Regions from separate parts of the Pseudofrankia coriaricola genome, predicted to be linked through region 2. Evidence: predicted binding sites of a transcription regulator. Region 2 holds the regulator's gene; each other region holds the start of a gene.

The links. The regulator LexA, encoded in region 2, represses DNA repair genes until DNA is damaged. The targets are predictions, from matches to a motif close to CGAACNNNNGTTCG.
Region 1: a site for LexA is predicted at 1,505-1,518, ahead of pcrA (DNA helicase PcrA). Genes of this name have one in related genera too.
Region 3: a site for LexA is predicted at 1,295-1,308, ahead of QOZ89_RS17970 (HNH endonuclease signature motif containing protein). Genes of this name have one in related genera too.

Annotation. Positions count from the first base shown of each region.
Region 1 is NZ_JASNFO010000002.1:134,291-137,564, reverse strand. Features, by position in the region: gene QOZ89_RS02640 (hypothetical protein) at 1-336, opposite strand, end outside; gene QOZ89_RS02635 (DNA alkylation repair protein) at 553-1,257, shown strand; gene pcrA (DNA helicase PcrA) at 1,526-3,274, shown strand, end outside.
Region 2 is NZ_JASNFO010000050.1:71,478-74,751, reverse strand. Features, by position in the region: gene QOZ89_RS26370 (hypothetical protein) at 1-1,240, shown strand, start outside; gene lexA (transcriptional repressor LexA) at 1,505-2,353, opposite strand; gene QOZ89_RS26360 (hypothetical protein) at 2,788-3,123, shown strand.
Region 3 is NZ_JASNFO010000032.1:85,360-88,633, forward strand. Features, by position in the region: gene QOZ89_RS17965 (SWIM zinc finger family protein) at 1-962, opposite strand, end outside; gene QOZ89_RS17970 (HNH endonuclease signature motif containing protein) at 1,330-3,087, shown strand; gene QOZ89_RS17975 (restriction endonuclease subunit S) at 3,247-3,274, shown strand, end outside.

The DNA of each region.
Region 1 (3,274 bases), on a different contig from region 2:
GCCGGCGGGCGTGACCGTGAGGGCGGTCGTCGTCGCCACCACCAGTGCGAGGGCTGTCCCGGCCCCGAGCAGCGTGCGGGCGCGTGGGCGTGCCCAGGTGGGCATTCGGACCCAGGTGGGCGTTCGAACCCAGGCAGGTATCCCACCAACCCAGTTGCGCGGCGGCCTGGTCGGCTGCCGCGCCGACCCGATCTCGTCCCAGGTCCCTGTTCCAGGAGGCCACGACGAGGTCGGGCGCGCCGACGGGTCCATCCCTGCCGGGATCTCGTCGTCGGCATGGCCGTCGTCGACGCTCGGACTCCCGCCGACCCGCCACAGCCGACGCCAGCTCCCCATGCGGCCCACCCATCACGCTTTGTCAGAGATCCGTGACAAGTATGGCGCTTCGCCGGGTACGCCGTGTACGCCGCGCATGCTCGCCTTCCGCCGAGGCGGGCGCGGGCAGGCGGGCTTGCGTTGGGTGCCGCCGTTTGGAGGTATGGCGCCCTGTTCGGCGCGGGTCCGCGGCCTGCCGATACCTGGCCCGTCCACCTCGTGGACGACAATTCGGCCGTGGAATCCTCCTCGGTGGTGGACCGGCTGGTCGACGCGGTACGAGCGGCCCTGGCCGCGGCGGCGGACCCGGCGAAGGCGCCGGAGATGCAGGCCTACATGAAGTCGTCGATGCCCTACCTCGGTGTCCCGAAGCCGCCGAGGGAGCAGGCGCTGCGGCCCGTCCTCGCCGCGCACCGGCTGGAGACGGTGACGGACTGGCAGACGGCGGTGCTGCGGCTCTGGCGGGAGGCGGGGTTCCGCGAGGAGCGCTACGCCGCCATCGCGCTGACCGGCCACCGGCCCTACCTGGCGTACTGGACCCCTGACGTGCTGCCCCTCTATCAGGAGATGATCGTCACCGGCGCCTGGTGGGACTACGTCGATGAGGTCGCCTCGCGCCGCGTCGGGCCGCTGCTCGCCGCGAGCCCCGAGATCCTGCGGCCGGTGATGCTGCGCTGGAGCCGCGACCCCGACCGCTGGCTGCGCCGCACGTCGATCATCTGCCAGCTCGGCGCGAAGAAGAGCACGGACCTGGACCTGCTCTACGCCTGTATCGAGGTGAACCTCGACGATCCCGACTTCTTCCTCCGCAAGGCCATTGGCTGGGCGCTGCGGCAGTATGCCTGGACGGACCCCGACGAGGTCCGCCGCTACGTCGCCACGCGGGCGGACCGGCTCTCCCCGCTCTCCCGGCGGGAGGCGCTGCGCAATGTCGGTCCCTAGTCACGCAATGGTGAGCCGTAGTTACTTGACGGCTCCAAAGCTACGTAGTGTCGACAGATGGCATCGCTTGCATCGCGCCCAGCGGTGCTGAGCGCCCCGAGGTCGCCGCGTGGTGCCCTAGTTCAGTCAGAAGCCGCTGGGGTCCCCGTGGATTCGATCCGCCCCGGCGGATCGAATCCACGGGGCTATGCCTAGTTCGCCAGCGGCCCACCCCCCCATTCCCTGGCGGCCCCGGCGAACGGCCTCTCGAACGTACGATCGAGGAATCATGAGCACCCTTTTCGACGACATGACCCCTGGCGCGGGTGCCCCCGGTGCGGGTGTCCCGGCGGGCGATGCGGCCTACGAGCCGTACGACCCGTACGACATGTTCGCCCCCGCCGTGCTGGCCGCTGCCCCGGTCACCGCGCCAGCCGCGGAGGGACGGCGGCCGACGCCGCGCCTGGACCCGGACGCGCTGCTGGCCGAGCTGAACCCGCAGCAGCGCGCCGCCGTGGTGCACGAGGGCTCGCCGCTGCTGATCGTCGCCGGTGCCGGCTCCGGCAAGACCAGGGTGCTCGCCCACCGGATCGCCTACCTGCTCGCCGCCCGCAAGGTGCACCCCGGCGAGATCCTCGCGATCACGTTCACCAACAAGGCCGCGAACGAGATGAAGGAGCGGGTCGGCGCGCTCGTCGGCGGCCGGGTGCGGGCCATGTGGGTCAGCACCTTCCACTCGGCCTGCGTGCGGATCCTGCGTAACGAGTCGAAGCGGCTCGGGTTCGGCTCCTCGTTCTCGATCTACGACGCAGCCGACGCGCAGCGGCTGATCACGCTGGTCTGCCGCGACCTGGACCTCGATGCCAAGCGCCACCCAGCCCGGGGGCTCGCCGCCCAGATCAGCACGCTCAAGAACGAGCTGATCGACCACGAGACCGCGCAGGCCAAGGCCGCCAGCCACCCCGAGCGGACCGTCGCCGAGGTGTACGCGCTCTACCAGCGCCGGCTGCGCGAGGCCAACGCGCTGGACTTCGACGACCTGATCATGACGACGGTGAACCTGCTGCAGGCGTTCCCCGACGTCGCGGAGCACTACCACCGCCGGTTCCGCCACGTACTCGTCGACGAGTACCAGGACACCAACCACGCCCAGTACACGCTCATCCGCGAGCTCGTCGGCAGTGAGCGCAGGAGCAAGCTCGCGGAGTGGACGTCCGACGAAGGAGGACGGCCGCGGAGCGAGGGCGGCGACGGAGTGAACCCGGGGCACGGCTCGGTCTCGACGGCCGGCCGGGCGGCCGACGAGGGCATGCCGGGGCCGGCCGAGCTGTGCGTAGTCGGCGACGCCGACCAGTCGATCTACGCGTTCCGCGGCGCGGACATCCGCAACATCGTCGAGTTCGAGCAGGACTTCCCGGACGCGAGGGTCGTGCTGCTGGAGCAGAACTACCGCTCCACCCAGACCATCCTGTCCGCGGCCAACGCCGTCATCGCCCGCAACAGCCAGCGCAAGGCGAAGCGGCTGTGGTCGGACGCCGGCGACGGCGAGAAGATCGTCGGCTTCGTCGCCGACAACGAGCACGACGAGGCCGCGTTCGTCGCCGAGGAGGTCGACAAGCTCACCGATGACGGCCACGCCCGCCCCGCCGACGTGGCCGTCTTCTACCGGACCAACGCGCAGAGCCGGGTCTTTGAGGAGATCTTCATCCGCGTCGGCCTGCCCTACCGAGTCGTCGGCGGTGTGCGCTTCTACGAGCGCAAGGAGATCCGCGACCTGCTCGCCTACCTGCGGGTGCTGGCGAACCCGTCTGACACGGTCAACCTGCGACGCATCCTCAACGTGCCCCGACGCGGGATCGGTGACCGGGCCGAGGCGATGCTCGCCGCGTTCGCCGAGCGGGAGCGCATCCCGTTCGCCGAGGCGCTCGGCCGGGTAGGCGAGGTGCCGGGGCTGGCGACCCGCTCCGCCAAGGCCATCCGCGAGTTCGCCACGCTGCTCGACGAGCTGCGCGAGACCGCCGCCGGCGACCTGGTCGAG
Region 2 (3,274 bases):
TGTCATCGGCGCGGTTGCCGGGCTGTCCCTCGCCGCCCGGTGGGGCGTTCTTCCCATGATCGTGGCGGCAGTGGTCTGCGGCCTGCTGGTGACGGTCTCGGAGGCGGTCGCGCGGGCGCGACAACGTCCCGGCCAGATTCCCGCGCTGTGGTCGCGAATCGTGATGAGCACGGCGATCGCCGCGCCCCTGGCCTGGGCCCTGGGAGCGGTGACCGGGGCCGGGCCGATCGTCGTGGGCCTGGTCATCGGCGGGCTGGCCGGCGCGCTCGGGCTTCGTCCCCAGAAGGTGGTAGTCGGCCCGCTGGTGGGTCTCGCTGTCGGTTCCGGTTGCTGGCTGCTCTGGGGCGGGGTCCCGGCCGCGCTCGTCGGCAGCGCCACCGTGCTCGTCTTCCGGACCGCGTCGGCGGGGATCTTCCGCGACCCGCAGGTGGCGATGCTCGCTGAGCGGGTCAGCGCCGAGGACCTGCCGTTCGTGGTCCCGCTGGTGGCCAGGACCCGCTATGTCGGGACGGGCTATGTACGCGACCTGGCCGAGGGGCTCGGCGGCGACTACCAGGCCGCCGCGCCCGACGTCGGGATCGTCGCCTCGCTGGACGATCTGGCGGGCCCGGAGTTCGATCCCGCGGCCGTCGCCCCGCTGGTACGCGAGTTCTACGAGCACACGACGCGGTTCACGCTCGACATCGTTCCGCGGTGGCGGCTATGGGTTCGGCCTGGCTACCTGCTCTACCGCACGCTGCTGGCGCGCCCGCTCGGGCAGGCGAATGTGCCCATGAACCAGCGTGAGGCGCAGCGCGGCGTTCACAGCCGGATCGACACGATCAGCCGTGCGGGCTACGGCACGGTGAGCGTCCGGGGCTGGATCAGGTCCTACGTCGACAACGACGAGCCCCTGTTCGTCGGGATCTACACGACCTACCGCCGGGATGGCCGGGGCTACGTCAGCGTCGGGTTCCCGCTGCCGCGGGCCAGTTTCACGGCCACCCTGGCGCCGAGCGCGCGGGCCGGCGGAGGCCTGGTCCTCTCCAGTCGCGGCGACCTGGACCAGCCCGGGCACTATCTGACCTACGTGGACGCGGAGACGAAGGAGCTGACCGCCGCCGTGGTCCACGGCTTCGCCGAGCAACTCGACGTCTACGTCCAGGACGGCGAACTGCGGGCCGAACACGAGTTCTGGGTGTTCGGCCTGCCGTTCCTCGTCCTGCACTACTCGATACGCCGCAAGGCCGAACCCAACTAGCCAACTTTGGATCGTCGGCCAGCCGAGTTCGACCCCGAGACGTCACGTTGGGCGCAGGCGAAGCTGCCTGACGGGAGCGCGACTACGCAACCCAACCACCGCTGGTGACGGCGCATCAGCGCTGCACTAACCGGACCACGTCGTCGGCCCCGGACCAGACCAGCCCCCGTCATACGCTTGTACCTGGAACCAGGTGGGGAGGGCGCTCAGCGCCCGACAGGCCGCGCCCGGCGGCGGGCGCGGAGCGTCCGCCGCGGGACGGCCCTAGACCCGGCGCATGACGGCGACTACCCGTCCCAGGACGGTGGCGTCGTCGCCGGGGATGTCGTGGAAGGCTGGGTTCTCCGGCTGGAGCCAGACGTGGCCGTCGCGGCGGCGCAGCCGCTTGACGGTCGCCTCTCCGTCGATCAGCGCGGCGACGATCTCGCCGTTCTCGGCGACTGGCTGCTGGCGGACGGCCACCAGGTCACCGTCGCAGATGGCCGCGTTGATCATCGAATCACCGACGACGCGGAGCAGGAACAGCGTGCCCTCGCCGACGATCTCGCGCGGCAGCGGCAGCACGTCCTCGACCGCCTGCTCGGCGAGGATCGGCCCACCGGCGGCGATCCGGCCGACCAGCGGCACGTAGGCCGTCGCCGCCGTCAACGCGTCCTTCTCGTCGCCCTCGCGGGCAAGCGCGTCGCCGGCTGGGTCGAGCGTGTGCACCCGCAGCGGGTTCGCGCCGCCCCGGGCCCTGCTCGTGCCGGCCGCCTGACGAGTCTTCGGAATCGGCCTGACCGGCCGGCCGCCCTCGGGGGAGACCACCTCGATCGCCCGCGGCCGGTTCGGGTCGCGGCGCAGCAGGCCCTTGTCCTCGAGCATCTTGAGCTGGTGCGCGACGCTGCTGGTGCTGGTCAGGCCCACTGCCTCGCCGATCTCGCGCACGCTGGGCGGGTAGCCGCGCCGCTCGACCGCATTGCGGATCACCTCGAGCACCTTGCGCTGACGGGGAGTCAGGCCGTCGTCGTCGACGGGGCCGTCGGGGAAGTCGCGCACGGTGCCACCGCTCTCCTCATCGCGGCTCGCCGACGGGCGACCGGCCCTGCGCGGACCCCTGCCCTGCGTGGTCATGGCCTAGATTCTCCTCGCCTCGAGGTCATGCTGCTGGACCGGGCCGCCGGCTCCCGCAGGGTTTCACCTGTGGATAAGGGGAGTCGGGTTGCGCCCGATCGTGTGACGACCGTAGCCCGGCGGCGCGTGAATCTCAAACAGGCGTTCGAGCGTGTCTGCGTGTTCTGCCGGCCTTGTGCGTGTAAGAATCGACCATCAGTTCGAAGCGGGCCCTGTCCCCGTCCTGACCCCAGCTACCGGCCACTGCTGCCGGTCGCCGCCATATGTAGATCTTGGGCTAGCTTTCCGATGGCCCCAGATGTCTGCCGGGGATGACTCCCTCGGTGATCCGTCGGCTCGGCTCATCGATGGCTCCCGCCCCGGACTCCCCGACGTTGGTTGAGCTTCGCTTGACGAGCTGTGCCGGGTGACGGCCCGGCCGCTAGGAGGTTGGCGTGACGAACCCGCGTGGGGCCACCCTGGTCCCAGGGCGCCCGGCCGCGCGACAGTCGGACGGCGCCGACGTGATTGCCCTGCCCGTACCGACAACACGTCGCCGCCCGGCGAGCGCTGCCCCGCCGCCGGTGCCCAGCCCGCTCGCGCGGGCCGTGGCGGCCGAGCATCCGGTCGCCGGCGCGAGGTCCGGCCGCCGGCGGACGAGCCGGCAGACGCCCGCGCTGCGGCTGACCAGCCGCGGCCGGGCTGTGGCCGCGCTCCTGCTCGCTCTCGCCCTCTGGGGCGCCACCAGTGCTGTCTGGCTGGCCGTTCACTGGGCGCTTGCCGCCGCCTGACCGGCGGCCGCCCTCCTCTACCTGGCGCCCACGTTGGCCATATGGTCGACGCGGGCGCCAGGCTGTTGTCACCCGCCAGCGCACCGCCGCCTGATCGTCCGCCGCTGCCCGCGCGGCCTGGTCGCCCGTCGCCAGACTTGCGACCGCCGCG
Region 3 (3,274 bases), on a different contig from region 2:
GCCTCGACCAGCTCCTTGTGCCGCCGCAGCCCGGCGTCCCCGAGGATCTCGGCATAGTCCGCCGCCAGGTTGGTGAAGACGTCCCACTGGCTGTCGATCGCGAGCCGCGTCATCCGTTCGGCCAAGGCGACGGGTTCGGGGCGCGCGGCCTCGCAGGCCCGGAGGTGCACCTCCTGGGCGCTGTCCAGCAGGCCGGTGGTCTCGCCGTCCTGGTCAACGATCTCCACGGCCTCGTCGATCAGCCGCATCGCCTCCTCGGCCAGCTCGACCGCCGCGGCCGCCATGCCCTCCTCGGTGAACGTGTCGATCGACCCGAGGATCTCCTGGGCGCCGGTCACGTAGTCCCAGGCGTCGCCCCACTCGAAGTTCCTGGGCGGCGTCAGCGTCATTTCCAGCTGGCGGCGGAACCCGGCCAGGTCGACACCGCTCGGGCTGCTCCGGCTCGCCAGTGCCTCCCACTCTGCCCGCAGTTTCGGATCGCGCCTGGCGACCAGCAGCAGGCGCTCGACCAGCCATTCCCTGGGCTGCGCCGTGAGGAAGGCCGCGAGATCCGCGTCGCGCCGCTGGCCGGCCGCGGCCAGATAGGAGCCGAGGCCGCCCGGGCCCGCGTCCGATTCCGGGTCCAGCCAGTCCGGCAGGCCCGCGGCCGGCTTCACGTCCACCTCGGCCGCGGGCGGCTCGTCGCCGGCCATCTCCAGCCACTCCAGGACGGTGGCGACGGCGTGCTTGCAGAACTCGCCATCTCGTCCCAGCGGGCACGAGCACTCCGCCGTCAGGCCGTCACGCCCTAGCTCGGCCCGCACCCGATAGGTGCGGGTCCCGAACACAGTCGCCTCCGCCGACGTCCCATCGACGACGATCTTGATGACGGCACCCCGCCGGTGATAGTCGACCCCGCGGTCGTAGTACAGCTCACCGGCAAGATCCCGGACGATGGCGGAATCCAGCACCAACCGAGTCACGCTTCCGATCATCCCGCCCTCGCCCACCCATGCCGACACCGCCTCTCCGAAGAGCGGGCCGTTCCGGAGGGCTCGCCGTTCGCACCGCCGAGGACCCGGGTCCGAGCGCCGCCCGTCCACCGGCTCCAGTCCTGATCGACGACGAAACCGATCAGATCGCGGAGGTGGGGCCGTCCATCACCCATGTAGCCGGAAGCCGGTCCGCTTTCCGGCGCTATTGGCCGCGACGGTGCCACCGACTGCCAATTCTTCAGCATTGTCACGTCACACCTCCAACAATTTCTCTCGGCTTCCTAAAATTCGGGGGTGCACACCCCCCCAAAGACAAGAACTGGACATACGTTCGAATTCATGATTCCGTTGAGGCATGCCCGCGCTGCCCGTTCCCGAGGAACCGGATGGCCGGCCCGCCCAGGTGTGGTCCAGGCCGGACACCGGAATCCCTCAGGCTCCGTCTGACGCCAACCAAGATGGTGTCGCAGAAAATGGGCACGAGAACTACGCGGCGGTATCCGAAGGCGGTGTTTTCGACGCCGGTAACGGCGGCGACGGTGCCGGGTTCGGCGGGCGGCATCATGTACTGGCCGAGCTGGACGGGGTCGTCGGCGGGCTGAAGACGCTGGCCGGAGCGAACCTGTGGGCGCTGTCCCACGCGGAGGCGCTGGAATTCCTGGGTGCCGCGGAGCGGGCCGGCCGGCTGCTGGCCTCGGTCCTGTTCGCGGCGGTCCGGGACCTGGGTGGCCGGGACCTGCGCGGTGTGTTCGGCGAGGAGGACCTGCCCTCGACGGCGGAACTCCTGCGCTGGCAACTGAAGATCCGCCCCGCCGACGCCCGGCGCACCGTCGACCTGGCCCGCGACCTCGACCTCACCTACCCACGCACCGGCCACGCCCTGGCCAGTACGGCGATCAGCCGCGACCAGGCCACCGTCATCGTCACAGCGCTGCGAGCACTCCCGGCGGACACCCCATCCGAGCAGCGCGACTGGGCCGAACAGTTCCTGCTCACCCAGGCAGAAACCCTCGACGCCGGCGACCTCGCCGCCCTCGGCAAGACGATCCGCGCCCGCCTACAGGACCAGCTACACCCGCCCGGCTCGGACCCCCACGACGACGGCGACCAGACACGACGCCGCGAGCTACACCTGACCGACCAACCCGACGGCACCACCCGCATCCACGGCACCCTCGACGCCGACGGCGCCGCCGCCCTGCGCGCCGCCCTCGAACCCCTCGCCAAGCCCAGACCCCTCGGCGAGAACCCGGAAGATCACCGCACCATCCCACAGCTGCGCGCCGACGCCCTCATCGAGATCACCGAACGCGTCCTGGGCACCGGCACCCTACCGATCTCCCGCGGCACCCGGCCCCACCTCACCGTCACGACCACGATCGACGCGCTACTCGGCAAGGACAGCGCCATCCCGGCGACCACCGGGCATGGCCTGCCGCTATCCCACGCCACCCTGGAACGAATCTGCTGCGACGCCCATCTCACGCATATCCTTCTCTCCCAGGAGGGAATACCGCTCGAGCTGGGCCGCACCCGCCGTCTTGTGCCACCGTCGCTACGCCGCGCCCTGGTCGTCCGGGACGGCGGGTGCACGTTTCCTGGTTGTCAGAAGAACGCTGCCTGGACAGACGCACACCACATCGTTCACTGGCTTTCCGGCGGCGAGACAAACCTCGACAACCTCGCCCTGCTGTGCGGTTTCCACCACCGGGTCGTGCATCGCGGAGAATGGGCCGTCTCTATCGGGTTGGACGGCCACCCATACTTCGTCCCGCCCTACTCCGTCGATCCCCAACGCAAGCCCCGCCGAAATCCCCTACACCGCAGCTTCGACCATCTTTACGCCGGAATCTGGGAACCCCCAGCCCGCGCGGGCGACGCTCGCTCCGGCGACAACCCGGTGCGCCCGCCCGCCGACGACTGCTGCGCCAGCGAGACGGCCACTTGCCCCGAGGCAGGCCGGCCCGACGACCGCTCGAACGCCCTCTTCGACGACACCTTCCTCGGCGAGGACGACGAGGACCGCGAGCACGACGACAGCGCACCGGCAACCGGCACCGGCCCGTCGACCAGCCACCCCGCCAGCGGACCAGCACCCGGTCCGCCAGCCTGACCTCCAGGCGTGGGGACGAGGTCGACCTGCGCCACATGGGCCGCTGGCCCTACCTGGAGCACGGAGACCGGTCGCGCAAGCTGCTGGTCGAGAAACCGCGGACCATGCCGCGGATAGGCCCGTGGGAGCCACTACCTCCGGCAGCGGGCAGTACAGGAACTGCTCGTTCGTCGAGGCAGCGGAACCG